2 regions of the Shewanella sp. 433 genome follow, and region 2 is predicted to be linked to the other one. Evidence: predicted binding sites of a transcription regulator. Region 2 holds the regulator's gene; the other holds the start of a gene.
What was found. The regulator LexA, encoded in region 2, represses DNA repair genes until DNA is damaged. The targets are predictions, from matches to a motif close to TACTGTATNNNNATACAGTA.

Region 1: the regulator LexA is predicted to act here: its motif matches at 5,330-5,349, upstream of AC5YB1_RS09305 (DNA topoisomerase III).

Annotation. Positions count from the first base shown of each region.
Region 1 is NZ_CM181703.1:2,100,668-2,117,039, reverse strand. Features, by position in the region: gene AC5YB1_RS09320 (multidrug effflux MFS transporter) at 1-462, shown strand, start outside; gene AC5YB1_RS09315 (acetolactate synthase 3 large subunit) at 898-2,619, shown strand; gene ilvN (acetolactate synthase small subunit) at 2,619-3,113, shown strand; gene AC5YB1_RS09305 (DNA topoisomerase III) at 3,302-5,305, opposite strand; gene AC5YB1_RS09300 (methyl-accepting chemotaxis protein) at 5,665-7,782, opposite strand; gene purF (amidophosphoribosyltransferase) at 7,968-9,482, opposite strand; gene AC5YB1_RS09290 (CvpA family protein) at 9,581-10,069, opposite strand; gene AC5YB1_RS09285 (SPOR domain-containing protein) at 10,337-10,924, opposite strand; gene folC (bifunctional tetrahydrofolate synthase/dihydrofolate synthase) at 10,931-12,190, opposite strand; gene truA (tRNA pseudouridine(38-40) synthase TruA) at 12,296-13,081, opposite strand; gene AC5YB1_RS09270 (FimV/HubP family polar landmark protein) at 13,326-16,139, opposite strand; gene AC5YB1_RS09265 (aspartate-semialdehyde dehydrogenase) at 16,330-16,372, opposite strand, start outside.
Region 2 is NZ_CM181703.1:178,523-194,894, forward strand. Features, by position in the region: gene murI (glutamate racemase) at 21-803, opposite strand; gene trmA (tRNA (uridine(54)-C5)-methyltransferase TrmA) at 945-2,042, shown strand; gene fabR (HTH-type transcriptional repressor FabR) at 2,152-2,766, opposite strand; gene AC5YB1_RS00895 (fatty acid desaturase) at 2,906-4,012, shown strand; gene selD (selenide, water dikinase SelD) at 4,190-5,233, shown strand; gene mnmH (tRNA 2-selenouridine(34) synthase MnmH) at 5,233-6,348, shown strand; gene AC5YB1_RS00910 (MFS transporter) at 6,509-8,359, opposite strand; gene AC5YB1_RS00915 (GNAT family N-acetyltransferase) at 8,465-8,920, opposite strand; gene cysQ (3'(2'),5'-bisphosphate nucleotidase CysQ) at 8,913-9,725, opposite strand; gene nudE (ADP compounds hydrolase NudE) at 9,776-10,321, opposite strand; gene yrfG (GMP/IMP nucleotidase) at 10,418-11,089, shown strand; gene lexA (transcriptional repressor LexA) at 11,439-12,056, shown strand; gene AC5YB1_RS00940 (cell division inhibitor SulA) at 12,053-12,562, shown strand; partial or broken gene coxB (cytochrome c oxidase subunit II) at 12,960-14,072, shown strand; gene ctaD (cytochrome c oxidase subunit I) at 14,091-15,701, shown strand; gene AC5YB1_RS00955 (cytochrome c oxidase assembly protein) at 15,703-16,272, shown strand; gene AC5YB1_RS00960 (cytochrome c oxidase subunit 3) at 16,269-16,372, shown strand, end outside.

The DNA of each region.
Region 1 (16,372 bases), 1.9 Mb from region 2:
ATACTATTTAGCACTAATGTCGGCGCACTGATGTTAGCGAATGTGGTCAATAGCAAAATTGTGGTGAAATATGGCTCACGACGCATGCTCAAAGTCGCCACCCTGCTGGCAAGTGTCGCTGGAGTTGCACTGCTTAGCGTTAACTTAGCCGATTTAAGTTATCACTACACCGTCGCCATGTTGATCCCGTTAATGGGCTGCTTAGGCATAATGTCGGTTAATGCCGATGCCATAGTGCTGATGAAGTTTCAGCAAGAAACAGGCACGGCAACTGCAGTTATCGGCACCTTACGCTTTGGTTGCGGCGCATTAGCCGGTCCCTTGCTGGCGCTGTTTTATACAGGCACTGCGGTGCCCTTTGCCGCGCTGATGTTAGCCGCGGTGATATTGGTGGGCCTATGCCAGTTTTTAGCCAATCACATAAACTCGGCTTCCGATAACGAACCAGAACAAGCTGAATAACTTAATCCCCCTCAAGCTGGGGGGATTCTGCCTATGAGCCTGGTGCATCATAGGCCTCAAACTATAGACTCAAATCATAGATCCCAAACCATCATCTCAAACCTTGCCCCTAAAAAACCATAGACCCAAAACCTTGCTCCTATTTAAGGTCAACGGCAGTATTAACTGCTGCGCCGCCCGCAACTAAATGGCAACAACCCACCCGATTTATTTTCATATACTTAAAATATTTAAATAAAACGCTTGATTTAACAGCACTATTTTATATGATGAAATTCTGCTCGATAACGGCAGTCACTCAAGCTAACAGGCTAACACATTGATGTACGAGTGATTAACGAGTTTGAAGTACCCTTCAAGCTTATCATTTCAAGCGATTACCGTCGCTGTTGCAAGATACTGCATACCGTAGCGGTAACTATTGAGGGATCAACAATGGAGAAGTTATCCGGCGCCAGCATGATCGTCCGTTCACTTATCGACGAAGGCGTTAAACACATTTTCGGCTACCCTGGTGGCTCTGTTCTCGACATCTATGATGCCTTGCATCAACAATCTGGTATCGAACATATCCTTGTTAGGCACGAACAAGCCGCCGTGCATATGGCCGATGGTTACGCACGTGCAACGGGCGATGTGGGAGTGGTGCTGGTGACCTCTGGCCCAGGTGCGACCAATGCGATTACCGGAATAGCCACAGCCTACATGGACTCTATTCCATTAGTAGTGTTATCAGGACAAGTGCCCAGCAACCTTATCGGTAATGATGCCTTTCAAGAGTGCGACATGATTGGTATTTCACGGCCTGTGGTAAAGCACAGTTTCTTAGTGACCGATGCTAAAGATATTCCAGAGATCATCAAAAAAGCCTTTTACATTGCCGCGACAGGCCGTCCAGGCCCCGTCGTCGTCGATATCCCCAAAGATTGCTTGAACCCACAGATATTGCATGACTATCAATATCCGCAAGAGATCAATATGCGCTCCTACAATCCGACGACCTCGGGCCACAAAGGCCAAATTCGTCGCGGTTTACAAGCACTGCTCTCGGCAAAAAAACCTGTGCTTTATGTGGGCGGCGGGGCGGTTATCGCTGGCTGCGATCAGCAAATTCTTACCCTATCTGAAAAACTGGGGATCCCAGTGGTGAGCACGCTAATGGGGCTGGGTGCCTTTCCTGGCACCCACGATAACAGCGTTGGCATGCTCGGTATGCATGGCTGCTACGAAGCGAATATGACCATGCACCACTCAGATTTAATCTTTGGCATTGGGGTGCGATTTGATGATCGCACCACTAACGCCGTTGAAAAATATTGCCCAAATGCCACGATTTTACACATCGACATCGATCCGTCCTCGATTTCTAAGACAGTACATGTGGACATCCCCATCGTCGGCTCGGCAGACAGTGTACTGGATAATATGCTAGCGCGCCTGGCAGAAGACAGTCAGCTGGATAACGATAAAACGGCGATTGACCAGTGGTGGAGCCAAATCAATCAATGGCGCTCACAGGACAGCTTAGCGTATGACAAAACCAGTGGCCGAATTAAGCCTCAACAAGTGATTGAAACTCTGCATAAGTTAACCAATGGCGATGCCTATGTAACCTCTGATGTAGGTCAACATCAGATGTTTGCTGCGCTTTATTATCCCTTTAATAAACCCCGTCGTTGGATAAACTCTGGCGGCTTAGGCACCATGGGATTTGGTTTGCCGGCGGCGATGGGCGTAAAAATGGCAATGCCTGATGAGACAGTGATCTGCGTGACAGGCGATGGGTCGATACAGATGAACATTCAAGAGCTATCCACCGCTTTGCAATACGATACGCCAGTTAAAATTATCAACTTAAACAATCGTTTTCTTGGCATGGTTAAGCAATGGCAAGATATGATCTACTCAGGACGTCACTCTCACTCCTATATGGATTCGGTACCCAATTTTGCCAAAATTGCCGAAGCCTACGGTCATGTGGGCATGACCATTAGCGATCCAGCAGAGTTAGAGGCTGGTCTAGAAAAAGCACTGGCGATGAAAGATAAACTGGTCTTCGTTGATATTAGTGTCGATGAAACTGAGCATGTTTACCCTATGCTTATTCGCGGCGGGGCGATGAATGAAATGTGGTTAAGCAAAACGGAGAAAAGCTAATGCGTCGTATTATTTCTGTGTTACTTGAAAACCAACCCGGCGCATTATCTCGTGTAGTCGGCTTGTTCTCCCAGCGTGGCTACAATATTGAGAGTTTAACCGTTGCACCGACTGATGATGTGACCCTATCGCGTTTAAACATCACAGTGGTGGCCGACGCCGCGGTGTTAGAACAGATAGAAAAGCAGCTGCATAAACTTATCGACATCTTAAAGGTCGCTAATATCACCGAGTCCAGCCATATCGAACGCGAACTGGCGTTAGTGAAAGTTAAAGCCAAAGGCGCTGGACGCGCCGAGGTGAAGCGCACTGCCGATATTTTTCGGGGTCAGATAGTCGATGTCACCGCCGAGCTTTACACCATACAGATGACCGGCACCACAGAAAAACTTGACGCCTTTATCAGTGCTATCGGTGAAGTCACCAAAGTGATTGAAGTCTCTCGCTCTGGGGTCGTTGGTTTGTGCCGCGGCGAAAAGTCGATGCGAGCCTAAACAGCTTCTGTCGAAAGGCTAAGTAAGATCTCTCACAAAACAACGCCAGCAATCTCCAGCTGGCGTTTTATTATCTTGTTTGCATGTAGTCTTTTATATACATAAATTCAGCTGAGCCACTAGGTTAAGACAACACAGCCACAAAGACAAAGTGGGCTGTAGAGCGGGTTATTACCTCAAACTCAATGTTAACTTTTACCTTGTGGCTTCACCTTGGTACGACTGCTGCGCCCACTTGATTTTTTACCGGCCAAGGTGCTGGCTTTAGCTGAACTTGCCTTACCACGGCGCTTGTTAAACTGGCCACTCGGGGCTTTAACCCCTTGCAATGATGCGGGTAATTGAGCACCGGCTTGGGCAATTAACTGCTTGAGCGAGTCGACTAATGGCGTCATAAAACTCTGATACTTTGCCTCTTTACGACAAATGGCATCGAGGTGACTTTCCCATAAGGCCGTCATATCGGGCGTAGTGGCTGAGTCTGGCAAACTGTTTATCAGCCCTTTACCGACCTCGGTCGCGACAATCGATTTACCTTGGCGTTGTAAAAATCCACGTTTAAACAGCAACTCAATAATGCCTGCGCGGGTCGCCTCTGTGCCTAAGCCATCGGTATCTTTTAAGATTTTACGGATCTCAGGGTCGGTCACATAGCGATTAATGCCGGTCATCGCCGCCAGCAGGGTTGCATCCGAAAACGCTTTCGGCGCTTGGGTGTTTTTCTCGACTAACTCCGCCAGCCCCGAACGTAGCGTTTGCCCCTTAATCAAAGGTGGCAACTGCTGCAACGTATCGGCCTCATCCTGCGGTGCCGCTTTGCTTGACGATGCTGCGGGAAACAGTTGTTTCCAGCCAAGTGCACGGTCTTGCTTGGCTTTAGTGGTGAAGCGTCCCTTAACAATCTCCACTTCAACCTGAGTTTCATGATACCGATAAGGTGGATAAAACTGGGCTAAATATTGCCTCGCCACATGCAGATAAATTTGTTGCTCAGCCTGATTCAAACTGCCTAAGTTAGCGCATTTTTCTGTTGGCACAATCGCGTGGTGCGCATCAACCTTGCTGTCATTCCACGCCTTCGATTTTATCTTTGGATCAGGCGATTCAATGCCTTGGACTAACTCAGGTGCGCCGCCAATGATGGCTTTAATCACACTGGGCGCCAACGCCAACTGCTCTTTAGGTAAATAGCGACTGTCTGAGCGCGGATAAGTGATCAGCTTATGGCGTTCATACAGCGACTGGCAAGTATCGAGCACCGTCTTTGCACTCATACCAAAGCGTTTAGCCGCATCAATTTGCAGTGATGACAAGCTATAAGGTAGCGGCTGATGTTGTTGTTTATCTTTACTGTTAAGCCCAGTAACCACGGCAGTTTGATGGCTGATACGGCTGATCACATTTTGGGCTAAGCCTTTAGATAGCACACGCCCTTCATCATCCATGTAGGGCAAGCAGGCTTCACTGGGTTGCCATTTGGCTTTAAAGCTTTGATCTTTGTCTGTGGTTAAATGAGCCAATACCTCATAAAACGGTTTACTGACAAATTGCGCTATCTCGGCATCGCGGCGAACCACTAACCCAAGCAGTGGGGTTTGTACTCGGCCAACCGACAACACGCCTTGATAGCCCACTTTGCGCCCTTGAAGGGTATAAGCTCGGGTCATGTTCATGCCATAGAGCCAGTCGGCGCGTGAACGCGCTAAGGCTGAGGTAGACAGCGGAATAAACTCGCGATTACTGCGCAACTGACCTAAAGCGCGTTTAACCGCTTGTGGATTAAGATCGCTCACTAATAATCGCATGGTCTGATTAAGCTTATCGCCTTTGACTCCAAGATGCGCAATCACCTCATCCACCAGCAACTGCCCTTCACGGTCTGGATCCCCTGCGTTGACTAACTGAGATGCTTGTTTTACCAGGCCACGCAGCACGGTTAATTGGCTGCGCGTTTTCGGCTTAGGTTTCATTTTCCATTGGCTAGGAATAATAGGTAAGTGTTCAAACTTCCATGATTTATATGCACTGTCATAGGTATCGGGCTCCGCTTGTTCAAGCAAGTGGCCGATACACCAAGAGACACAATCCCCGTTAGCCGCGGTAATGAAACCGTCGCCTTTTTTTAGCGGTTTTGGTAATACATCAGCAATGGCTCTGCCAAGGCTGGGTTTCTCGGCGATATATAAAATCATAGCACTCAGTTAGCCAGGATAAACAACTGTATAAATTAACAGTAACTTTAACCTAAGTCAGATCAGGCTGCAAATGTAAAACAGGATAAAGTTGCACTGAGGAGTCAGCCTATGACCCAAAGATACGAATTAAGTTCAGCGGATATGGCGATAAGGTGTAGGGCGATTTAAGATCAAGTACAATAGAGGAGAAGAAGCTAGTGCCAATGCAGCTGACTGGCTTTGTCGGGTAAAAGAGCCATGACAAACTAACAAATATAGTGCTGTAGCGTGATGTAAGTGTCATTAGCCTTAATGGCCTAACCGTAAGCACAATGCTCACGGTTAGGCAGGTATACAGCGTGAACCTTATGTGGTGATTAGGTTTTGAGCTTACCTAATTGTTGATGCTGCTGCGTCACCAGTTCGGCTAAGCTAACACTACTTTGCTGCGCCTCATCGGCAAGCCGTGCCAATTCTGCTGCGGAATCAGAAATACCTGTAATGTTGCGATTAACCTCTTCCGTCACCGCGCTTTGCTCCTCTGCTGCTGTTGCAATATGAGTCACTTGGCTCGACACCTCCTCAATTTGACCAACGATGGTATTGAGCGAGGTTAAAGCGGACTCAGTTTGCTCAACGGCGCGCTGCGCCCCCTCCACACCTTGATCGATAATATGCGAAGCACTTTTAACTTCTTGCTGCAGCGAATCGATCAATTTACCAATTTCATCGGTTGAGGTCTGGGTTTTTGACGCCAGTGCTCGCACTTCATCAGCCACCACAGCAAAACCTCGACCTTGTTCACCCGCTCGCGCCGCTTCAATCGCCGCATTTAATGCCAGTAAATTTGTCTGTTCAGCAATCGCGCTAATCACCTCCAAGATCTTACTGATATTGGTACTACTCTCTGCCACTTTACTCACTGCTTCCTTCGCTAATAAGGACTCATGAGACATGGTCGTCACATAATTCATCGCTTGACTAAGGCTGTCTTCACCCGCTTTAGCATTGGCATTCATCGCCTCAGTTTCCATCGCGGTTTGCTCTGAGGCTTTAGCCACCTCAAGGGCGGTTGCGCTCATTTCATTGACCGCGGTGACAACACTTTCAATTTCGCTATATTGACGATTAACACTCTCACGGGTTTGCTGGGCAATATTGGCAGTAGTTTGGCTCTCATCTTGTGAGCGTTCAGCCAGTACTTTCATCTCGCCAATGAGTAAGCGCAATTTAGTGATAAAACTGTTAATGCCGCCCCCTAGCGCAATCAATTCGGCGTGAGATTCCACATTGATGGTTTGGGTTAAATCACCTTCAGCACTGGCTAAGTTCTCGACTCGAGTTTGGATCACTTTAAGAGGCGCGATAATGTTGCGAATAACAAGGCTAATGGTTACCACCGCAATCACAGACACAATACTGCCAATGATCAACAACAAACTACCAAGCGATGAAGCCATTTCGGTCATCGCCTTATCCATTGCGATGGCTTCTTTAAACACATCTTGTTTTGCTACTTCAATCAATAGCTCCCATTGTACATCGGCCAACGGAATACTAATGGGGTAGGCAACAACAATATTATCACCCACATCTAAATAGCCACCATTACGGTGTAAAGACAGATATTGCTTAGCTAACGCGCTATCGATAGATTCTGCTAATGGACGCGCTTTTTTACTGTAATGACTCGCTGCAACCACTAGGCCCTTAGCACTAACTAGAGTGACCTTGGCGTTGCCGTTATATAACTTTTGCGATAGTTCATCGATCATCGTTTGGAAGATAGGTAAGTTTACATCGGCACCTACCACCCCTTTAAACTGCCCCGCCACTACGACTGGTGAGATAAGCGATGTCATTAACTCATTTTTACCTGGGCTGATCTCATAGAGATATGGCTCCATTAGACATGGCTTTTTGGTATCACGGGCACACAGATACCATTCAGCCTCTCTGAGACCAAATTCATTTAATGTCTCAACATACTTTTCTTCGGCGTCAGTCACTGCTGAGTGTTCGATACTGCCATTATCGGTGCGAGTATAATAGATCTCCATGCTACCCGCGTTAGGTACACTATGACTGGCACCATAAAAAAATTCGCTGTCTTTAGTATCGTAACCATTGGGTTCAAACTGGGCATACAAAGAGGACAATTGACTATTTTTTTGTAAAGAGCCCATGATAGTCATTTCGACACTGTCACGGCTTAATGGGCTTTGTACTGATGTTTGTTCAAGCAAGCCTGACAAAGCATAAGGCACACGATAAGCCTCGTTAATAAAAGCGGCCACTCGCTCACCATACTCACCGGCTCTTGCCGTCAGTTTATAGCGAGTTTCTTTCTTAATCGACTCTTGAACTTGCTCCGCTAACACGGCATTTTTATCACTTAACGACCACCAAAGACTCAGTGATAGTATCGCCACAATAATTAAAAACAGGGCTGAGGTGATCCACAACAATTTAGTACTTATGGATAATTGCTTCATTCAGTGCTCCTAGGCAAAGCAGATATTTCATTAAATAAGAGGCATTAGGCTATTGATTAAAAATAGCACTGCAGCGATAAACGATCATAAAGATCAGTAATTTCTCATCCAATGAGAAAAAACCGACTTACAAAGAAATCGGTTTTTGATGACACAGCCAAAGAGCAATATATTACAGGCTCATATTAAGGGTGACATACATTATGCAGCTCGAGATTTGTTCCTATATCTTTGATACGATTTGCTTTTGCATCATCATTTCGCAGTTGAGTCAGATGATCTAAATAAGCTTGGTCGACATCATTAGTAATATAATGCCCATCAAAGACTGAGGTTTCGAAACGTTTAATATCGGGGTTTTGTTGACGTACGGCTTCAACTAAATCATCGAGATCTTGGAAAATCATACCATCGGCACCAATCAGCTTGGTGATTTCCTCCACATCGCGACCATGGGCAATCAGCTCACTGGTGGTTGGCATATCGATACCATACACGTTTGGAAAACGAATTTCGGGTGCCGCTGACGCAAAATACACTTTTTGGGCGCCAGCTTCACGGGCCATTTCGATGATCTGTTCAGAAGTCGTACCACGCACAATAGAATCGTCCACCAGCAGTACGTTTTTACCTTGAAACTCAGCATTAATGGCATTGAGCTTACGACGCACCGATTTCTTGCGCTCCTGCTGACCCGGCATAATAAAGGTGCGGCCGATATAACGGTTTTTGACGAAGCCTTGACGATAAGGCAAGTCTAAATTACGCGCGATTTCAAGTGCGATATCACATGAGGTTTCAGGAATGGGGATCACCACATCAATATCATGGTCTTCCCACTGCTTCTTAATTTTTTCGCCAAGCATGGTGCCCATATTTACACGGCTGCCATAGACTGACACTTTATCTATAGTCGAATCTGGGCGAGCAAAGTAAACATATTCAAAAATACAAGGCGAATAACTCGGTGAAGGTGCGCATTGGCGGGTATAGAGCTGACCATCGAGCGAGATATAAATCGCTTCACCAGGGGCAACATCTCGCACCGTTTCAAAACCAACCGCATCGAGTGCCACACTCTCAGAGGCAACCATATATTCAGTGCCCTGCTCCGTTTCATGCTTACCCAGTACTAATGGTCTTATGCCGAAAGGATCTCTAAAAGCGACTAGGCCTTGGCCTATGATCATCGCTGCAACCGCGTAAGCACCGCGCGTCAGATGATGAACATTAGTGATCGCTTGAAACACTTCGTCCGCGGTAAGAAATTGGCTTTGCGTAGTTTGTAATTCATCGGCAAGTAGATTGAGTAGGACTTCAGAATCAGAAGTGGTATTAACATGGCGACGCTGTTTAAGTAAGCGTTCTTGTAACTCTAATGTATTGGTTAAATTACCGTTGTGGGCGAGCGAGATACCAAATGGCGAGTTAACATAAAACGGCTGCGCTTCAGAGGCACTCGAACTACCTGCGGTAGGGTAACGCACATGCCCAATCCCCGCATTACCTTGCAGACGTTGCATATGCTTTGGCTCAAAAACGTCTTTTACCAGACCATTTGCTTTACGCAACCTAAATGCATGCCCGTCCACGGTTACAATGCCAGCCGCATCTTGGCCACGGTGTTGTAATACAGTTAACGCATCATAGATTGTCTGATTAACCGGTGTTCGGCCAACTATTCCGACGATACCACACATGGGTAGGTTTCCTCATTGTAAGATGTTCTAATCATTATTATTGTCGAGCCCTGATCAGAAAGAATCACTGCATCAGGTCACATAGGCTGTAAGCATTATTATATTTTGGGTACAAAGCTTGAGGTGTTTTCCACATAGTCAAAAAACCATTGGATAACCACGCCAAATTCGGGAACCAATTGTGAACTGCGCCACCAATCGGTATTGGGTGCTCCGGTAAAAGCATCCATAAAAAACAACATCGCGCTGACAATCAAAGCACCTCTTAATGCACCAAAACAGAGACCTAATACCCTATCGGTACCAGATAAGCCTGTTTTAGCCACTAATTGGCCAATAAGATAGTTAACGAGCGCGCCTAGAATTAAGGTAGAAATGAATAAAATAGCAATGGCAATCCCGTTGCGAACCATTTCATCTTGCATCTGAGTGAGGTAGACCGCGAGATCAGCATAAAACTGACTCGCAACGAAAAAAGCTGCAAACCATACCACAAGTGACATAGCTTCTTTGACAAAGCCACGGAGCAGACTGATGACAGTCGATAATCCGATAACAGCGATAATGGCGTAATCGATCCAAACCATTGAATTAGGTGATCCAGCAATAGCATTAAGACGGCGCGATCTTACCAGAGACTGAAGACATTCTCACCCCCTAGGCCCACTTAAAAGCAATTAAGTTTATCCTGAATAAAAGACACTGAATTCATAAAAATTGACAACACATTAACCCTAAAGCGAATTATTTTGCATAACTAAAACGCCGAGATATTAAGGTCTCGGCGTTGTTTAAGTATGATCACAAAAGGACTTAAGGTTACCCCCCCCTAACTTCGCGATACGTTGAGCACACTACTCAACTGGATTATAACTGACCACAGCAGATTTAAGTTCAGTCAGCTTATCCAGCTCTTTTTGTAATCGTTGCAACTTAGCTTTAGAGATATCAGGACCGACAAACACCTTAGTTAACTCACCGTCCACAGGGGTTTGCGGCAAGGTATAAGCTCTAAATCCTTTGGATCTTAAGCGTTTAACCAATGCATTCACATTAGCGGCATTTTTAAAGCTGCCTAATTGCAAGGTATAGGCGCTGCTAGTCAGGCTCTGCTCGACCTTGGCAGGCTTTGGCTTAGACGCGATTGACGTCACACTGGGCTTATCGGCGTCACTGGAAAGAACCTCTGGTTCTGCCGCGGAAAATTGCGCAACTTCATCGGTTAAATCGATAGCCTTGTACTCCGGCGATGTGTCGAGGTTCATCTCAACGGCTGGGCGAAGTGGTATCTCACTAAACTGCTCTTCTTGCTGCTGTTTCTTACCGTCGAGGATATCAGGCAGAAAAATGACCCCTAGCGCCACCAACACAATCACCCCAACCAGACGATTTTGAAACTGACTGGATAAGATTTTTTGTTTAACTTCTATTTCTTCGTCCACGTTGATTCACCCAAGGTGTAAATGTTTAAACTCTGCCACAGTGTAAAAGGAGCCAAACACAATTACCACATCATCATCGCAGATATTAACACTGAGTGCTTTATATGCTTGCTCAATTGATTCAAATGGATAGCCTTTACTGTCTGGCGGTAGACAGGCCATTAACTGCGTCGCCTTAGCACTGCGTGGACAATCTAAATCAGTAAAATACCACACATCAATCACCTCACTGAGGCTTGCAATGACCGCCTGGCAATCTTTATCTTTCAGCATGCCACACAGAGCCACAATGCGCTTATCGCGATAAACCTCAAGTCTTTGTGCTAAATACCGCGCTGCATGGGGGTTGTGGGCCACATCGAGTAATGTGATGGGAGCATCATGAAATAACTCTAAGCGCCCGCTCAAGCGCGCTTGTTGTAATCCTGTAAACAGATGCGATTTATCTATCGTTGGTAATAGCTGCTCAACCACTGCCAGCGCGGTCGCGGCATTGGGTAATGGCAGTTGTACCGGTGGTAAGTTATTAAGTTGCCATTGCACGCCGCTGAAATGCCAACCCTTATCGTCTTGATGATAATTAAAATCCTCACCGACACGAATAAGCTGGGCGCCCACTTGGTTTGCGACTTCAATAACCGATGTGGGTAAATCTGCATCACCGACCACCAATGGCCGCCCCGCTCGGCAAATGCCCGCTTTTTCTCGCCCGACCAGCTCACGGGTATCACCGAGATACTCTTGATGATCGATATCGATTGAGGTGATCACGCTAATATCGGCATCGATCATGTTGGTTGCATCTAAGCGCCCGCCGAGCCCCACTTCAAGCAGCACCAGATCCAGGGCCGATTGTTTAAAAAGAGATAAACCTGCTAGCGTGGCATATTCAAAAAAGGTCAGCGAAATATCGCCTCTAGCACTATCGATAGCGCAAAAGGCATCAATCAAATCACGATCGCTAACGTCGACCCCAGCAATGCGCACTCGCTCGTTATATTTCAGCATGTGGGGCGAGCTATACACACCCACTTGCCATCCTGCCGCCGCCATCATCTGCTCTATCATCACGCATGTAGTGCCTTTGCCATTAGTACCGGCAACTGTGACGATTTTAGTATTGCCTAACTGGGTTAAGCCCATAGCTTTAGCCACTTGCGACACGCGCCCTAAACCCATGTCGATCTCTGTCGGATGAATAGACAATAAGTGCGCTAGCCAAGACTCAAGGCTCGATTGCTGATTGGGTAACAGGATAGATGACATACAAGACTCGTACTAGTAATGAAAAGATAAAGCGACGTAATATTGTTCGCGCCGCAGGTCACGGTGATGAACTACCGTGGTGAACACCACGCGCAGCAAAAAAACTTAATCGAGCATAAACAGTGGCCCAAGCGCTAATTTTGGCAACTGATAAGCGTCAGGGTACGTCACATCGACTAAATACAAACCATTGGGCTTAGCGGTGGCGGCAGCTTGTGTTCGATCCTTAAGTGCTAATAAACGTTCAATCCAACTTATGGGCTGGCGTCCGTATCCCACTTCAAGCAACGATCCGACAATATTGCGCACCATATGATGCAAAAATGCATTGGCTTTAATGTCGACACAAATATACATACCTTGGCGCGTAACATTGACTTCATGCACGCAACGAAATGGGGTATTTGATTGGCATTGTATCGCCCTGAAACTGGTAAAATCTTGCTCGCCCAACAAGAACTGTGCCGCCTGATGCATCTTATTTTCATCGATATCGCCCGGATAATGACTCACGCCTGCGCGTAAGATCCCAGGACGAAGCTGATGATTATAAATCATATAACGATAGCGGCGTGCGGTTGCGCTGAAACGGGCATGAAACTCATCATTAACCTCTTGGGCCCAGCGCACGGCAATATCATCGGGCAAGTTAACGTTAACGCCCAAGGTCCAAGCACTGAGTTTACGGCTAGCATTGGTGTCAAAGTGCACCACTTGCCCAGTAGCATGCACGCCGGCATCGGTGCGCCCCGCGCATTGAATCGCTATTGGCTCATTGGCAACGATTGAGAGTGCTCGTTCAAGTTGCGCCTGAACCGAATCAACTTCGGCTTGACGCTGCCAGCCAAAATAGCGACTGCCATCATATTCGATACCTAATGCTACGCGCATAAAATACCAATCCTTATATCAATTAAAATTGTGCTAGGCGCGCGATTCTAGCATAACGTGCTAACGAACTGGACAAATAACTCTAGCCAAACAGGGCTAGCGCAACAGCATTAATTCAAAACACGATATTAATCCATTTCCCTCAGGATTAACGCTCACCTTGCGCCATAAAAAAACGGCGCGAGCGCCGTTTTTTTGTCAGCGTGTTAGCATCATTGCCACACGCGAGGTATAGACTTATGCGTTATAGATCACTGAGCAAATGCTTAGCTTCACTTTGCTGACGCTCATTACCGTCAAGTTGCACTTCTTTGAGTAACGCCTTTGCGCTGTCCATATCGTCTATCTCGATATAAGCACGGGCTAAGTCAAGTTTGGCATTAACCGAGTTTTCCTCATCATCAACATCGACCATGGTGGTACTGCCCATCAAATCATCGAGCTCGCCCATATCGACATTGAGCTCTTTATATTGGTCAACATCACTCAAATCTTCATTAGCTTCATTTAATAATCTATCGATATCGATAAAGCCATTATCTTGTTGAAACGCAGTCAGATCGTGCTCGGCAACCGCTTGCGTAGGTTTCGCGTCACCTTGTTGCGCATCTAGCGCAGCTAATGCCTCATCAACAGTCAAGTTATCATCGTCGTCAAGTGTTAATGACAGTTCATCGTCTAATGGATCATCGAGCGAGTTAATATCCGTTGTAGTCTCTGCGCCTTGAAGAGCAATAGCATTATCCCATTCGAGGATGTTATCGGCGACGCGCTTATTACCTTTTAAATCATCAAAAAATCCCGAATCATTTTTGGTTTTGCCCTCTTTAGTATCAACCGACTCAAGGTCTGCCAACAGATCATCGAGCGACACATCATCACTCGGGAGGGCAAGCTCTATGGCATCATCTTCGTCTGTAGAACTCGGCGTGTGATCTATTGGAAATGATTCAAACTCCAACGGCTCAGCCGTACTGCCACGCTTAAGTGGTGTATCGAGCTCGGTGTTGCTAGCCTCTGTGTCATCGGCCGCTGTAGCATCGCTATTGTCAACACTGCCAAAGTCAGCAAGTAAAGTATCTAGATCGGCTTCCTGCGATGCTATAGGCTCATCTTCGGCTAACTCGGCAGCAATTTGCTCGGCAACATCTTGCTTATCCGAGTCAAAATCCACCTCTTCAATTAAGGCGTCCGTGGTTAACGCTTCGCTAGCGACTTCTTCTACCACAAACTCTTCTACTTGCTCATTATTATCCGAGGTAGGTGCTATCTCTTGTGATGGTACACTTTCGTTATCATCTGCATCAAAAGGCACCTCTTCGATTAAGCTATCATTGGCTAACGTTGTGGCGGTTGGCGCAATCGCGTCCCCCCCCATCTCTTCGATTAATGATTCTTCGTTAGCTGGTGCATTTATTGACGTATCAAACTCGGCCAACAGGCTGTCTAAATCGGCATCATCAAAGCTCGAATCGTCGTTATCTTGTTCAAGTTCATGGGCTATCTGCTGTGATAGGTCTTCGTTATCTTCTTGCACATTCCCCTGTTCAGGGGCATCAAATTCCGCTAATAATGCATCAAGATCGGCTTTGGCATCCACTGTAGCGCTTGTTTCTGATGTATTGCCTGACTCTGCCGCCGAACTATCGAAGCTCGCAAGCATGGCATCAAGATCCGTTTCGTCAGCAGATGACGCAGCTTCGCTGGCAGCAGGTTCAGAGTTATCCATATTGGCTAATAACGAATCGAGATCATCTTGCTCTATAACACCATTAAAGGTCTCTTCTTCTTGTTCGCCCATAGCTTCTGCCCAAAGATCATCTAATGATTGGCCTTCTTCCTCTTGGGGATCGCTTGACACGCTATCGGTGTCGATAAACATCTCTTGAGCCATATCGAGTTGTTCTGAGTCATCGCTTAAATCGCTCTCAGATTTTAGCGTGTCATTATCGACACTCATTAAGGATGCTAACGTATCGGCTTCATCATCAAGGTGTACCGCAACTGACTCATCAGCATCATTGCTAGGAGCAATAGCCTGAGTTGCGGCCATCTCTGGTGCATTTTGAGCTGACACATCAGTATTTGCTTGAGTCTCTTCCGTGCTCGCGTTACGACGCTTTAACATGAGCGCCACAATCAGTAATAGCAATAATGCAGGAACAGCGGCAGCAAGGCCGATATACAATGGATTACTCATTATGGTACGCCAGCTGTCACCCGTTTGTGCAACTTGCTCTACTGGCTCAACAGCTGTTAACTCCTGATTAAGTAATGCAACTTGATTACTCAGCTCCGCCTTTTGCTCTTTTTGGATCAGTAAGGCTTCTTCTAATTCGGCGACTCTGGCATCGAGCTGATCAATTCTATCTTGCAGAACTTGGTTATCATTGGCGGCCAGATTGAGCTTGTCTTCGGCACGTGCCAATTCATCGGTTAATGATAAATTTTTTGCTTGTTGAGCCTCTAATTTGGCACTAATCGCTGTCAACTGCGGGTGCGGTACTTCAGCTTGATTGACTTCGACAACGCTCGCTGTACTCTTAGCTGCTGTGCTAGTTGCTGGCGAAACAGGCATGAGTGTTGGCTTCGCTGGCTCAACTTTTGGTGGCCTCGGGCTTGTAGGCTGAGGCGATACAGGTAGGGGTTTCGCGGTTTGAGACTTAGCCTGTTGCCAACCAGCATCGTTAGTCTGTGCCAGTTGCTTTGCTAAACTCTTAGGAATTGCTGCCATCACGGCTTTGGATGGGATCAATAAAATCATGCCTTTTTCAAGGCTGTTGTAATTATTACTGGCAAACGCATGGGGGTTTGCCTCGTAAATTGCCGCCATCACTTGATATACGGTGACACTGTCATCGGGACGCGTTTTTTGTGCGATGCTCCAAAAAGTATCAGCGAACGTTGTTGGGCCATACTGCCGGATCATCTGACGCTGCTCGCCGTCGGGTCCAGTAATTTTGAGAGGCTCAGCCGCCGATAAAAGACCCGATGTAGCAGTGAGAATAACAAGAACACTGGCAATGAAGCCAGCGAGGTGCGATGTGCGAAGGTTCATCCATTCTTCCCTTTCAAGCGGAGTAATACTGCAAGTTGGCAGCATGCTTTAGGCAATTGTATTTATTGAGATTACTATAAACCAGAATTTCATGCCCTGCTACTGTTCACGATTTAAAATCAAGTAACAACAGCAAAAAAGCCTGCAATATGCAGGCTTTTTAAAGTAAACCTTATAAAAGGTCCATAAATTAATAATAATCCCTGATCAACACCTCGGCGATCTGCACACTA
Region 2 (16,372 bases):
TAGTGGTCTTATGTCAGACTCTATGGCCTTAACTGACCAATAGATGAGAAGCCATATTCCACTAGTGTTGTTTTTAATCCTTTAGATATCTCTTGTGTCGTAAAGAAAGCATGGCTTGCTCCCCTACCTCCTTCTGCAATATCACTATTGAGCAAGGTTTTAACTCTGGCAGCTATCGCTTTTGCAGAGTCTAATAACCTGACCCCTTCACCAAGATAATCTTGTAACTCCACTTTTAAAATAGGAAAGTGCGTGCAGCCTAAGACTAATGTATCTATGCCTGATTGTTTTATGGGTAACAAGATTTGGGCAAGTAACTCATAATCAATGCGTTCTTGCGCCATTTTAGCTTCAGCCAACAGCACCAACTCTGATGACCCAAAACATGTCACTTCGCAATCAGCGGCAAACTTTTGGATTAGCGTATGTGTATAGCTGCGGTTAACGGTTCCTGGAGTGGCGAGTAATCCGATACGTTTATTCATACTCATGGCGGCCGCGGGTTTAATCGCAGGTACCACCCCAACTACCGGAATAACCAGTTGAGCACGCAGTGCTGGTAATACCAGGGTACTGGCAGTGTTACAAGCCACGACAACAATATCGGCGGCAACTTTATCTACCGTTTGAGTAATTAGCTGCACGGCGCCACTAATCAATACTTGTTCTTCAAGCTCACCATAAGGCAATCTGGCGTTATCAAATAAATAATAATAGTTTTCATTGGGCAGTGTTTGTTTAATTTCAGAGAGTATGGAAAGCCCACCCACACCTGAATCGAATACTAAAATATTTGCCGACAAACTCAATTCCCCGTGGGTAAACTCAAAATAAGATAAACATGATATTTTCCCATAGCGAGGGATAAATCAAAAGCCAGATATTGGACATCAAGGCAGGGTAGTATACTATTTGCGCCCCAATGATAGTAACGGTGTTTAAAAATGAATTTAGAAGCAATGGATCCTAACCAATACGATAAGCAACTCGATGCTAAACGTGAACAATTAGCGCAACTTTTTGCTGACTTTGACACCCCATCATTGCAAGTATTCGCGTCGACACCCGAACACTATCGTATGCGCGCCGAATTTCGCGTATGGCATGAGGGCGAAGATCTTTATTACTATATGTTCGACAAGGCGCTCAATCAAAAAGTGCGCTGTGAGCAGTTCTTACCTGCCAGTGCGCTAATCAATCAAATGATGCCAGCGTTAATGGCCGAGCTTCGTCCTAACACTGTATTACGCCATAAGCTATTTCAGGTCGACTTTTTGTCTACCCTAAGCGGTGAGATCTTAGTCTCATTGCTGTACCACAAACAGCTTGACCAACAATGGCAAGATGAAGCACAAGCCCTCAAGCAACGTCTGGGTACACAATTTAACGTCAATATAATTGGCCGTGCGCGCAAACAAAAGCTGACGCTAGATCGCGATTATGTGATTGAGTCATTGCCCGTTAATGGGCAGACTTTGATTTATAAACAGGTAGAAAATAGCTTTACTCAACCTAACGGACAAGTGTCTATCAAGATGCTAGAGTGGGCGATCGATAGCACCAAAGAGAGCAGTGGCGATCTGTTAGAGCTCTATTGTGGTAATGGCAACTTCTCTATTGCCTTGGCACAAAACTTCAACCGCGTGCTCGCCACTGAATTAGCTAAACCTTCGGTCGACTCTGCGCAATATAATATTGAAGCCAATAATATAGAGAATGTGCAGATCATTCGTATGTCGGCCGAAGACTTCACCGACGCCTTAGCCAAGAAACGCAGCTATAGACGTCTCGAAGGGATAGATTTAGACAGCTATAACTGCAACACCATATTTGTTGACCCGCCACGGGCCGGTCTTGATGACAATACTTTAGCCATGGTGCAAGGTTATCAGCGGATCATCTATATTTCATGTAACCCAAATACGCTAATAGATAACCTCAAAGTGTTGGATAAGACCCACAAAATCACCCGCTTTGCGCTATTTGATCAGTTCCCATATACCGATCACATGGAGTCTGGTGTGTTATTAGAAAAACGCTAAACACCAAATTGTTCAGCTCACACTAAAACCTTAAGATCTAAGTATTAAGATCCAAAAAGGGCCATTAGGCCCTTTTGCGTATCGAGTCTCGCTAAAACCTCATACTGGCTCAGCGGTTTTCCATTTTTTGTTGTAACGACTCAGCCCCTTTCGCCACCATACGCAACTGGATAACCAACCTGTCGGCTAATATCTTACGATCCACTCGTTTCATATCTAACGCTGCAGCTCCTGCGTTAAACACCAATGTGACCAATGCCTCAGCTTGGGCACGGGCTAATTCTGGTGAGCGCCTCGCCGTGGCTTCGGTGTAATGCGCTAACTCTGATATAAAGTGCTCAATCTCACGCGCGACCGCAGCACGAAACGGCGCCGATGTGCCCGAACGTTCATGTAACAGAATACGGAATACGTTAGGGTTAGATTCAAGCACCTCCATAAAGGTCTCGACCGAGATACGGATCACGCTACCACCCGCCTCGGCGCGTTGACGTCCCTTACGCATCATCTGGCGTAATGTTAAACCGCCCTCATCGACCATGGTCAAACCCAGTTCATTCATATCTTTAAAGTGACGATAAAATGAAGTTGGCGCGATATTGGCTTCACGAGCCACTTCTCGCAAGCTTAGGCTAGAAAAACTGCGCTCTGCGCTTAACTGATTAAATGCAGCATCAACTAACGCGCGACGCGTTTTTTCTTTCTGCTGTGCCCTGACGCCCATCATGATGAATCCACTAGATAAAGAGAATCTAGCAATAATACATTCTTTAACATAAAAACGCAGCCTATCTTGACCTAGCCTATTAAGCACGTTAAATTGGCTTACAGATGTACGCTCAATTTGGCTGTTGGATATTATAATGAAAAAACCTCCCCTCATATGGACTAATATACTGCTGTTTGCCATCACCTTTTTAGGTGCTGTCATACTCGTACCTTGGTACGGCATCACCTACGGTTATGGTATTGCCGAATGGGTGGCCTTTATCGGCTTGGCCTTTGCGAGCGGATTATCAATTACCGCTGGGTATCATAGACTTTGGTCTCATCGCACCTATAAATCACATTGGTCAATGCGTCTATTATTTGCATTAGGTGGCGCGCTGGCTTTACAAAATAGTGCCTTACACTGGTCATCAGATCATCGCATTCACCATAAGCATGTTGATGACAACGATAAAGACCCTTATTCGGCGAACATGGGTTTCTGGTATAGCCATATAGGGTGGATGTTGCGAGAATATCAAGCCCAGCGTTACCACGATTATAAAAACGTACGTGACCTGCAAAATGATAAAATTGTGATGTGGCAGCACAAACATTATCTATCACTCATGCTGATCATGAACATTGGCTTACCTGCGTTACTGGGTTGGCTCAATGGCGATATATGGGCCATGTTACTCATGGCAGGCCTACTTCGATTAGTCGTCGTTCATCACTGCACCTTCTTCATTAACTCGCTAGCACATATCTGGGGTAAACAGCCATACACAGATAAAAACACCGCACGAGATAATGGTATCTTAGCGGTCTTTACCTACGGTGAGGGATACCATAACTTCCACCATATTTTTGAAAACGACTATCGCAATGGCATCCATTGGTGGCAATACGACCCCACCAAGTGGCTTATCAATATGATGGCATGGACAGGATTGGCCACCCAGTTGCGCGTCACGCCACAGGAACGAATCGAGAGCGCTAAATTACAGATGCAGCTAAAACGCACTCGCAACAAAGTCGAACAGTTAGCCAATGGTGAAGAGATACTCGAGAAACTGCATGACGAATATGAGTTACTCAAAACCCACATTAGCGAATATTACCAAGCGCACAAAGAGTTATTAGACGCCAAGCGGCAAAAACTGACCCACAAACAGTTAATGCTCAGGGTCGAAGAACTCAAACAAGATCTACTCATGCGTAAGCGCAACTGGAAATTACTCACCGCCAATTATATCTAAGTTAGGGTTTTATCACACCGGGCCACTTATCAGTGACCCGGTTTTTCCTCCCCCCACATAAATTTAACCGCCCCTTTGACGTGCGTAACGCACATCTGCCTTACCACAGATTGAAGTGCTAAATAGATGGGTCTATCATGGGCGGCTAACCCGTTCATTTAGAGATAGTTCGAGCTCATGTCAGATACCAAGATCAAACTTACCGAATACAGTCATGGCGCAGGTTGTGGCTGCAAAATTTCTCCCAAAGTATTGGGAACGATTCTGGCATCACAACTACCTCACTTCGACGACCCGAATATTCTCGTTGGCAACAGTACCCGCGATGATGCTGCCGTCTATAAGCTTAATGATGACACGGGCATTATCAGCACCACTGACTTTTTTATGCCGATAGTGGATGATCCTTTTACCTTCGGCCGCATTGCCGCCACCAACGCGATTAGCGATATTTATGCCATGGGCGGGACACCAATGATGGCTATCGCCATATTGGGCTGGCCAGTGAATACGTTACCAGCAGAGATCGCTCAGCAAGTTGTCGATGGCGGTCGCCAAGCGTGCGCCGATGCTGGCATCATGCTGGCGGGTGGCCACAGTATCGATGCACCTGAACCCATTTTTGGGCTGGCCGTTACAGGGCAAATTCCGTTAACCGAGCTCAAACAAAACAATACCGCTAAAGTCGGCGATAAACTGTATCTCACTAAACCACTGGGGATCGGTATTTTGACCACGGCTCAGAAGCAAAAAAAGCTAGCCGATGAAGATAGTAATATCGCTCCAGAGGCCATGTGCCAGCTCAATAAAATCGGCCCAGCTATCGCAAAAATTGCCGGCGTCAGTGCCATGACAGATGTGACAGGTTTCGGCTTAGCGGGCCATCTCATTGAGATGTGCTTAGGTGCTGATGTAGCAGCTAAGATTGATATCGACGCCCTGCCCTTGTTACCCAAAGCGAAAGACTACCTGCAGATGGGCTGCATTCCCGGTGGTACCCATAGAAACTACGACAGCTATGGCGAACATTTACCCCTGGTCAATGAGGAACAAAAAGCACTATTGTGCGATCCACAAACAAGTGGCGGATTATTGATTGCCGTTTCAGCAAGCCATGAAGCGGCTTTAATTAGCCTGCTCGAGGCTAATGATATTGCCCCAATCAGTATTGGTCATTTGGTCACCAAACCCGCAACGAAGCAACTCGTGGAACTGCGCTAATGTCACCACTTATGGTTTCTAAAAACCAATACACCCAGCTGTTCATCAACGACCACCCCATAATGGATGTGCGCGCGCCCATCGAGTTCGATAAAGGGGCGTTTCCGGCCAGTACTAACTTACCCTTAATGCAAGATGATGAGCGCGAACAGGTGGGCACATGTTATAAGCAACGCGGCCAAGCCGCCGCGATTGCCTTAGGTCATACGCTCGTTCATGGTGATATCAAACAACAAAGGGTCGATGCATGGCGCGAGTATTTTGCTCGTCACCCTAATGCTTACCTATATTGTTTCCGCGGTGGACTGCGTTCACAACTGACACAGCAATGGCTTAAGGAGGCTGGGCTATCCGTCCCCTATATCGAAGGCGGATATAAGGCGATGCGTCAGTTTTTGATAGACACCATAGATCAAGCCCCTAGGGTAAAACCCATGTTGATCCTCAGCGGCATCACCGGCAGTGGTAAAACGGACTTTTTATTACAGCGCCCAGAAGGCGTGGATTTAGAAGGCCTTGCCCATCATCGCGGCTCAAGCTTTGGCCGCTACCACGAGCCGCAACCTTCGCAGATCAACTTCGAAAATAGCCTCGCTGTGGCACTGCTAAAACACCAAGCTAGCGCAGCCAAATCGTTACTGCTCGAAGATGAGAGCTACCTCATTGGTCGCTCGGCGCTACCACAAGCCTTTTATAAAGGCATGCAAGTGGCAAAAGTGGTGGTATTAGATGAGAGCCAAACAGCCAGATTAAACCGATTGCTCGACGAATATGTCCATAAGATGCATCAAGGTTATCTTGATCGCCTCGGCGAAGAGGCCGGCTTTATCGCTTTTGCCGATTATTTGTCGCAAAGCATCAGCGGCATAAAAAAACGCCTTGGCGGCAAACAACATGATGAACTGCAGGCGATGGTGAATCATGCCTTACATGCACAACAAAGCCAGGGCACGACAGCTGCTCATCTCGAGTGGATAAACGTGCTGCTGAGTAAATACTACGATCCTATGTACCAATATCAGATTGATAAAAAAGCCGATCGGATTATTTTTAAAGGTGATCATCAAGCTGTGCATCAGTGGCTCGATCAATACACACCCAATAACATCACTTAATGACATGATCGCCATTAAACGTGACTGAATCACTCACCTGAATTCGAGTAAAACGATGGAATAATCCGAGATAGCTTAGCTATTTAGGATTATTTCACCCCCAAAGCTAAGCTCCAAAATGTAGATAATGAGTTTTCGGTTTTAAGCCGGGGTCTTGATTTTATGATGCGGCAGTCATCAAGCGGGTGATTTGCTGTTGCAGTGACGCGGCGCTCACCTGAGATACCGCCATGGCATCACCGACAATCAGCGACACCTTTGGCCAAACCCGCCGCGGTTGAAGTGTGTTTGCTTGACTCTCACTCGGATCTGCTAATCCTCTCATTGCAAGCGGTATCACCTTTACGGGATGGTGCACTGCGAAACTTGCCATCAAGGCGTTAAATTGAGCCTGATAACTCGCCGTCATGGCATCACTCGCGGTTAAATTATCGCTTAACAGGCACAGTAACTCGCCATTGGCTAACGCCTGCTCAATCATGGTTAATGCTTCATTATTGCTTGCGCCGCTTATCTCACCCATAGCCACAGGGATCGCTCCAGTCGGCTTAACAGAGCTCGCTATGATAGAGGATGGCATAACAAAGCGCACCGGACGACTCGATACGCCCATCACGCACAAAGCATCGAACTGGTTGATATGAGGACATACCAGCAGCACTGCCCCCTGTTTGGGCAGTTTTTCACGCCCTTCAACACAGAAGCGGTAACGCACATGACGAAAGAGATAACTGATAAAGCGCCAGCGAAACTCTGGCGCTTGTCCATAAACATAGGCAGCGACCACCAGATTAAGAACCGCCAGTAAGGTAAATAACTCAGGGATACTCCACCCAAATCCCGCCAGCAGTAACATGGCCAATAACGCCGAGCACACCATAAATAGCGCATTAACAATATTATTAGCAGCAATCGCCTGTGCGCATTCCCCCGGCGCAGCACGCGACTGGATAAAAGCGTACAACGGGACGATAAACAAGCCCCCACTGACCCCCACCATCAACAAGTCAAACATCAGTCGATAATGCGCTGTTGTGGCGATAAAGTCTCCCACACTATAAACCCACGAGGGATCTAACGGCGCTGGTGGAATAGCCCAGACTAAATCGAGGCCAAACAGGGTCAACCCCGCCATGCCTAAAGCCACGACACCTAACTCAACATGACCATAGGATAAGCGTTCACACAAAAAGGAGCCCACCGTGATACCCACCGAAAATAGCGCTAATAATAGCGACACTACGCTAGCATCAGACGACAGATGTAACTTAGCAAAATAAGCAAATTGCGTTAGGTAAGTGGCACCGAGAAACCAAAACCAGCTAATGGCGATGATCGCCACCCAGATGCTTGACGTCTTTCTCACCTTGGTAATGGCGTGCCACGTGCCAGATAAAGGAGCAAAACGAATTGGGGTTGCGTCATGCTGTAAAGGCAAAGCCGGAATGGCACGACTGGCCAAATAACCACACAGGGAAAGTACAAAGACAATCAAGGCACTGGCGACAATCCCATGCGCACTCGTCATCAACAGCCCGGCGCTCAATGTGCCACTTAAAATAGCTAAAAATGTGCCCATTTCGACCCAAGCATTCCCCGTAACTAACTCTTCTTCGGCCAATACTTGCGGTAAGAGTGAATATTTTACCGGCCCGAAATAGGCCGACTGACAGCCGGTTAAAAATAACAGCAGTAACATCACCATGTAGCTTTGAGACAACATCGCCATCGCAGCGCACGACATGATAACCACTTCGAGTTGTTTGAGTCTGCGGATAAGCTTCGCCTTGTCCATATTGTCAGCGAGCATCCCGGCATGAGCGGAAAAAAGAAAGAAGGGTAAAATAAACAGGCCTGCGGCCAAATTAACAAATAAATTAATACTGATTGGCAACTCATTGATCTGGCTATAAGCCACCATCAAGAGTAAAACATTTTTATAAATATTATCGTTTAATGCGCCTAAACATTGGGTGACAAAATAGGGCAAAAATCGTTTTGTTAACAGCATATTTGCTCCAGCTTGCCGCGACCTTAGGTTAGCCTAACCATTTAGACGGCAGTAGAGGGTTATATAAGCCATTGCCAAGCTGTGGCCGTGCACAATAGACAAGGCTTAGCGCATCAGACACATCACCACCCGTGATGCATCTGGGCCAAAATAGTCAGCTTCTGTTTGCAACTCGACAAACCCCAATGCTAGGTATAAATGACGCGCTGGATTAGCTGGGTCCACAGTGAGCATTACCTGAGTGACCGACGGCGCCAAGTGATTAAGTGCATCGATTATAAAACGTTTGCCGATACCTCGGCCTTGGGCGTGTGTCTCCACGGCGACAGATAATATCCAACCTATATGCCGCAGCTCACTTGGCACCATTAGGAGATAGCCAAGAAGACGATTATTGTGATCTATTGCAACACGCAAACCACTTGGCCAACAATCGAAACTCTGACGAAAAAAGAAATCCGGATAACAATGTTCGCCAAACACACGCTGTTCAAGCCGATAAACGCCGGCCAGTTCGCCCTTTTGCGCCGCACGCAGGGTAATATCAACGGGCTTATTCACTGACTAACAACTCATCCCAAGGTAAATGGGTCGAACCGACCACGATAAAATTAGGGTTTTCGAGCGATTCACGTTCGTTATAACTGAGCGGCTGCAGTTCAAGATCCATGATCTGCCCGCCCGCCTCTTCGACAATAATTTGTGCCGCGCCGGTATCCCACTCGCCAGTAGGGCCAATGCGTACATAACAATCGGCGCGCCCTTCGGCGACCAAGCAACTTTTAAGCGCTGCCCCGCCGAGCACCACGAGCTCACAATGTTTAGGCTGGTTCAGTAGCTTTAATACCGACTGCGGATCTTGGCGACGACTGACCGCCAAGCGCAATGAGCGCGAATCATCGAGTGTCAATTGACGACTGGCAATACGCTGCTCGCCTTTACTTGAGCGCTTATAAGCCCCCAGTCCCGCGATGGCATAATAAATCACCTCGGTCATGGGCACATAAACAATCCCCATAATGGGGCGATTATGCTCAACTAACGCGATGATCACCGAAAAGTCGCCGCTGCCAGCAATAAACTCTCCGGTGCCATCTAACGGATCGACCAGCCAATACCTGGGCCAATCGACGCGATCGGATAACGGGATGTCGGCATCTTCTTCAGATAACACAGGAATATCAGGAGTCAGCTGAGTCAGCGCAGCGGTGATAATTTGGTGCGCAGCGAGATCGGCAGACGTCACAGGGGTATTATCCGCCTTAATTTCTTTATCAAAGCTACCTTCAAGGTAAATATCTTTGATGGCCATTCCCGCTTCAACGGCGATGGCGATCACCTGTTCCACACACTCTTCTGGCTTCATCACAACTCCAACAACCTAGACAGGTAATGCATATATCCGAATTGAAATAACTATTTTAGTTTTAAATGCTTCTGGGCTAAAAACAAGGCACTCACACTTCTAGACTCTGAGAAGTCTTCCAATGCCAATAGCCCTGACCACTGTGCAAGCGGCCAAGAAACAACCTCTATTGGCTCGGGCTCATCGCCTTCAAGGCGACTCTCATACAGATCTTCTGCAATATAGATCTGCATCTTGCTGACAAAATAGCTGGGCGCCAGACTTAACTCCATCAAATGGGTTAATTTTTTAGCCCCAAAGCCTATCTCCTCCTGCAGCTCCCGATTAGCGGCTTGCTCAGGCGTCTCTCCCGGATCAACCAGCCCTTTGGGAAAGCCCAGTTCATAGCTGTGGGTTCCTGCGGCGTACTCTCTGCCCAGCAGCAGTTGCTCACCCAACACAGGGACCACCATTACGGCACCACGATTATTACCTTTCATACGTTCATACTGGCGCTCGACCTGATTAGAAAATTTCAGGTGCACTTGTTCAATTTGAAATAACCGACTCTGGGCAACAACTTGTGTATGTAATATCTGTGGCTTTTGGTCCGACATGAATGTCCCTGATAAAATGACGTTTGCATCACAGTTCAATCTTACTATGATGGGCCTAATCCACAACTCTCACGATAGAATTTTTTTACTGACCTTATGTTTCCTTGGGATAAAATCGATACTGTACTGCTTGATATGGATGGCACACTGCTAGATTTACACTTTGATAGCCATTTTTGGCTCAAGCTAGTGCCGCAAACCTTAAGTCACAGCAGAAACATCTCTCTAAATGAAGCTAATGTCTTGGTAGAACAAGCCTACGACCAAGTGGTTGGCACCTTGGATTGGTATTGCCTCGACTACTGGCAGCAACAACTGCAACTGGATATTGTGCAGCTGCAACGCACATTGGCCGACAGGATACAGTTACGCCAAGACAGCATGCCATTTCTACGCGCATTGACTCAAAAGCATAAAACCAGAATATTAGTGACCAATGCCCATCCTCAAAGCCTAGCTCTCAAACTAGAACACACAGAGCTCGCGCAAGGGTTAGACCATATGATCTCCAGCCATGAAACAGGTTTTGCTAAAGAGCACCCTCAATTTTGGTCTAGCTTATTTAACCAATATCAATTGCAACCCAGTCGGTGTTTATTTATCGATGACAGCGAAGCTATCTTACATGCCGCCAAACAAGCTGGAGTTGGGTATTTGCTTGGCATAAGCAATCCTGATAGTAAAAAGCCCCATAAAATATTTACCGACTTTCCCGCAATCCATGATTACCACCACCAGTTAGATGATCTTATCGCCAGTAAGCCATAATAGCTCCTCGCTCAATGACATAAGATAAGGATAAATGCAGGTGCATGGTGCAACCAAACCCTATAGCCTGCTTATTTGTTTCACCGCCCGAACTTGGCACTGAAATCGTCTCAACAGATAAGAGAGCAATCGCGCCACTCAGCGACACTCAATGAATCCTTTCCGTAAAATTAAATTCATAACATTGATTTAAATTAAAAAAGTCAGATTGCAATAAAAATAAATCTGCGACCTTATTTTCAGTTTTAAGCAAATCCCACCACATTGCCGACAAAAATATGCTTAATCCTTGCGCTACTTTAAATACTGTATATACTAACAGTTACTGTATGGAAAGACAGGATCTGTAATGAGACCATTAACCCCTAGACAAGCTGAAATATTAGAATTAATTAAACGCAATATTGCCGATACAGGCATGCCGCCTACCCGAGCTGAAATTGCTCGTCGCCTAGGCTTTAAAAGCGCCAATGCGGCCGAAGAGCACTTAAAAGCCTTAGCCAAAAAAGGCTGCATCGAAATAATGCCTGGGACCTCGCGAGGTATTAAGCTAACTCAAGAAGATGATAGCGAAGATCTTGGTTTACCACTGATTGGACAAGTCGCTGCCGGTGAACCCATTTTGGCCCAAGAACATGTTGAGCAACACTACAAAGTTGACCCAGCGATGTTTCGCCCAAGCGCTGATTTTCTCTTAAGAGTCCGCGGCGATAGCATGAAAAATATTGGTATTCTCGAAGGCGATCTACTTGCGGTGCATAAGGTGGAGCAAGCCAGTAATGGGCAGGTTGTCGTAGCTCGCGTCGAAGATGATGTCACAGTAAAGCGCTTTGAAAAGAAAGGTAATACTGTATATCTTCACGCCGAAAATGAAGAATATTCACCGATAGTCGTCGACCTATCTACCCAAAGCCTTAGCATCGAAGGGCTGGCCGTAGGTGTTATCCGCAACGGAGATTGGCAATGAATAATCTAATGGGTAATGCCCCGCGACATCCCGGCCTTTGGGTCGATATGAATAAGCAACACAAACCAACTCAGCACAGTACCATTGCGACATTATCGAGTCGTACCCAAGGTAAGCATGAGTTGCAAGCGCTAACACCGCAATTAGCAAGATTAAGCCAACAAGGCCAGTGGGTCGTACTGATTAGCCCACCGAATATTGGCTATAAGCAGATGCTCGCCGATGCGGGGGTACGCATGGATAGAATCTTATTAGTGCACACCAAAGATGAAGTTGAAGCACTGTGGGCGATGGAAAAAGCGCTTACTAGTGGTACATCCAGTGCGGTGATCAGTTGGACCCAAGCACTCGATGCTCGCGATTGCCGCCGCTTACAATTGGTCGCCAAAAGTACCCAGGCTCTAGGTGTTGTGATTGAAGATGATAATAGTCACTTACCTGTAACAGCCCTGACAGAGCAAGATCTGGGCTATCAACAAGCATCATTATTTAGTTCACTGCACTAGCATTACAGTTCAAACTTTCCATACTTAAGCCCCGCGAGGGGCTTTTTTGTTGCTGTTTTAAAAAAATTAAAAAAAAGTGATCTTGATCAATATTTAAACAGCGATTAAGTTAGTAATAGATATCAACGATTATTTGTTATATCCGAACAATTTAGTGGTCTGTTTCATTGGCCAACGAGTGTAGATCTCTCACTGCGTCCAATAAAGCGGAAATTAGCCTGATATAGTCAGCCGTAAGTGCAAGCGTGGTAACCACCAGCAATAACAACAGCAATACCACCAGCGCACTGTGAAGTCATCGTTGCTTTTTTGGGAACTGAAAAGTTTGCATAGAGCCGAGACATACTGTGTAACTTTTCTTTGTAGTTGCCTTCGCAATTGACAGAGGAGAAGTCTAGTGAAGCATCTGTGGTATAGCTTGCTCGGGTTATTACTAGCCCCACCCATATTCGCAGCCGATATGCCCCTTAATATGACACTAGGGGTAACTGAGATCAGTGGCAAGGTTTTTAGCCTTCACATGACCATTCTTTATATCTGTTGCGCTATCGGCATCATAGTGTTTGGGGTGATGATCTATTCCATCATTAACCATCGTCGCTCCAAAGGTGCGGTGGCTGCCAATTTTCATGAAAGCACTAAAGTCGAAATCGCTTGGACTATCGTCCCTTTTGTCATCTTGATCCTGATGGCGATCCCTGCCACTAAAACTCTTATCGCCATGGAAGACCCTAGCGATGCGGATATCACCATCAAGGTTACAGGTTCTCAGTGGAAATGGCATTACAGTTATTTTGATCACGATATCGAATACTACAGTTTACTCGCTACCCCAAGAGCACAAATTGAAGGCAGTGAAACGAAGGGCGAAAACTATCTATTAGAAGTCGACAAACCTCTAGTGCTTCCCGTTAATAAAAAAGTGCGTTTCTTGATGACGTCAGATGATGTGATCCATTCTTGGTGGGTGCCAGCCTTTGCGGTAAAAAAAGATGCTAACCCCGGTTTCATCAATGAAGCTTGGACCCGCGTGGATAAACCCGGCACGTACCGCGGCCAATGTGCTGAACTATGCGGTAAGGACCATGGCTTTATGCCCATAGTGGTTGAAGTGTTGTCTGAGGCCGATTTTGCTCTCTGGATCGATGAGCAAAAAAACCAAGCCACAATCGCCGCCGCCGCAACCGAAGCCTCGTTATCGCAAACCTTATCTATGGATGAACTTATGACCCAAGGTGAGCAGATATACATGGCACGCTGCGCCGCCTGCCACCAGCCAAATGGCATGGGACTTCCAGGAGTGTTCCCCGGATTAAAAGCCAGCGCCATTGCCACCGGCCCAGTCACAGCACATATCGATATTGTGGTTAATGGTAAGGCGGGCACCGCAATGCAAGCCTTCGCTGGACAGCTAACACCACAGGAGATAGCGGCTGTGGTGACATATGAGCGTAACGCTTGGGGCAATGATGTCGGTGATATCATCCAAGCCGCTGACGTTAGTCAACATGGTCAATAGGGAGGCATGATGAATACAACAACGCGCGAAGCCAATATGGATGCCGCTCATATTGAAGAGTCTAACGAACACCACGAAGCTCACCCAACCGGCATAAAACGTTGGCTATTTACCACTAATCATAAAGATATCGGCACCTTATACCTATGGTTCAGCTTTATTATGTTTCTTACTGGCGGTGCCATGGCCATGGTGATCCGAGCCGAACTGTTTCAGCCTGGATTACAATTAGTCGAGCCCAACTTTTTTAATCAAATGACCACAGTGCACGGCTTGATCATGGTGTTTGGTGCCGTCATGCCCGCCTTTACAGGGCTTGCAAACTGGCTAATACCCATGATGATTGGCGCGCCCGATATGGCGCTACCACGGATGAATAACTGGAGCTTTTGGATTTTACCCTTCGCCTTTACCATATTATTAAGCTCACTCTTTATGGAAGGTGGAGGCCCCAACTTTGGTTGGACATTCTATGCTCCGCTATCCACCACTTATAGCCCTGATAGCACGGCACTGTTTGTATTTTCTATCCATATTATGGGGATCAGCTCAATCATGGGAGCCATCAACGTGGTGGTGACGATTGTGAATATGCGCGCCCCCGGCATGAGCTGGATGAAATTACCGCTATTTGTGTGGACCTGGTTAATCACCGCTTTCTTGTTGATCGCCGTCATGCCTGTGCTTGCAGGGGTGGTCACTATGGTGCTGACGGATAAATATTTTGGCACCAGCTTCTTTGATGCAGCAGGTGGCGGCGATCCTGTGATGTTCCAACATATTTTCTGGTTCTTCGGCCACCCTGAAGTCTACATTATGATCTTACCTTCATTTGGTATCATATCGGCTATTGTGCCCGCCTTTAGTCGCAAACGTCTCTTTGGTTACTCCTCTATGGTTTATGCCACTGCCAGTATTGCGATTTTGTCCTTCTTGGTTTGGGCACACCATATGTTTACCACCGGCATGCCAGTATTTGCTGAGCTGTTTTTTATGTATTGTACTATGCTCATCGCGGTGCCAACTGGGGTTAAGGTCTTTAATTGGGTCGCCACCATGTGGCGCGGATCACTCAGTTTTGAAACGCCTATGTTGTTTGCCATCGCCTTTATCATACTGTTCACCATAGGCGGATTTTCGGGGTTGATGCTGGCCATTACTCCGGTGGATTTCCAGTATCACGATACCTATTTCGTGGTGGCTCACTTCCATTATGTATTGGTCACAGGGGCTATCTTCTCCATTATGGCCGCCGCCTATTATTGGCTACCTAAATGGACTGGACATATGTATGACGAGAAGCTGGGTAAACTGCATTTTTGGTGTTCGGTTATCTCAGTTAACGTGTTGTTTTTCCCCATGCACTTTTTAGGACTCGCGGGAATGCCGCGTCGAATTCCTGATTATGCAATTCAATTTGCTGATGTTAACCAAATTGTCTCTATTGGCGGCTTCGCTTTCGGGCTATCGCAGTTTATCTTTCTCGCCTTAGTGATTAAGTGCATCAAGGGCGGTGAAAAAGCACCAGCTAAACCTTGGGATGGTGCAGAGGGATTAGAGTGGACTCTGCCAAGCCCGGCTCCTTATCACTCATTCTCGACTCCTCCCGAGGTGAAATAACATGTCCCAGCCCCTGGCAGCATCAAACCGCAAGCTGATCATCTGGCTAATCGCTGGCGCGATAGGCATGTTTGGCTTTGGGTTTGCCTTAGTGCCGTTATACGACGTGCTATGTGAGCAACTGGGCATTAACGGCAAGACACAATCGACAGCGTCGACCTACAAGCCGATGACCATAGATACGTCGCGAATGGTGACCGTCGAATTTATGGCTCATATACAACAGGATATGCCATGGGAATTTACGCCAGAGGTCAAACGTATGCAGGTTCACCCTGGCGAGCTTGTACGCACTAACTTTAACGCTAAGAGCCTAGCGCTCGCGACCACCGTAGGCCAAGCCATTCCCTCGGTATCTCCTGGGCAGGGGGCAGCCTACTTTAATAAAACCGAGTGTTTCTGCTTTAATCAGCAGCGGTTAGCGGCGCAAGGTAGTGCTGCATTACCGCTAATTTTCTATGTCGATCCCGATCTACCAGACACGATATCGACACTGACACTTTCCTATACTCTCTACAACATCACCGACAAGGGTTATGTCGGCGCTGTTGAGCAAGGAGCGGCAAAATGACCACTAAACACGAACACTATTATGTGCCAGCGCAAAGTGCCTGGCCCATAATAGGCGCCATCGGGCTATTTTTAATCGCCTTTGGGGCTGGCACTTATAT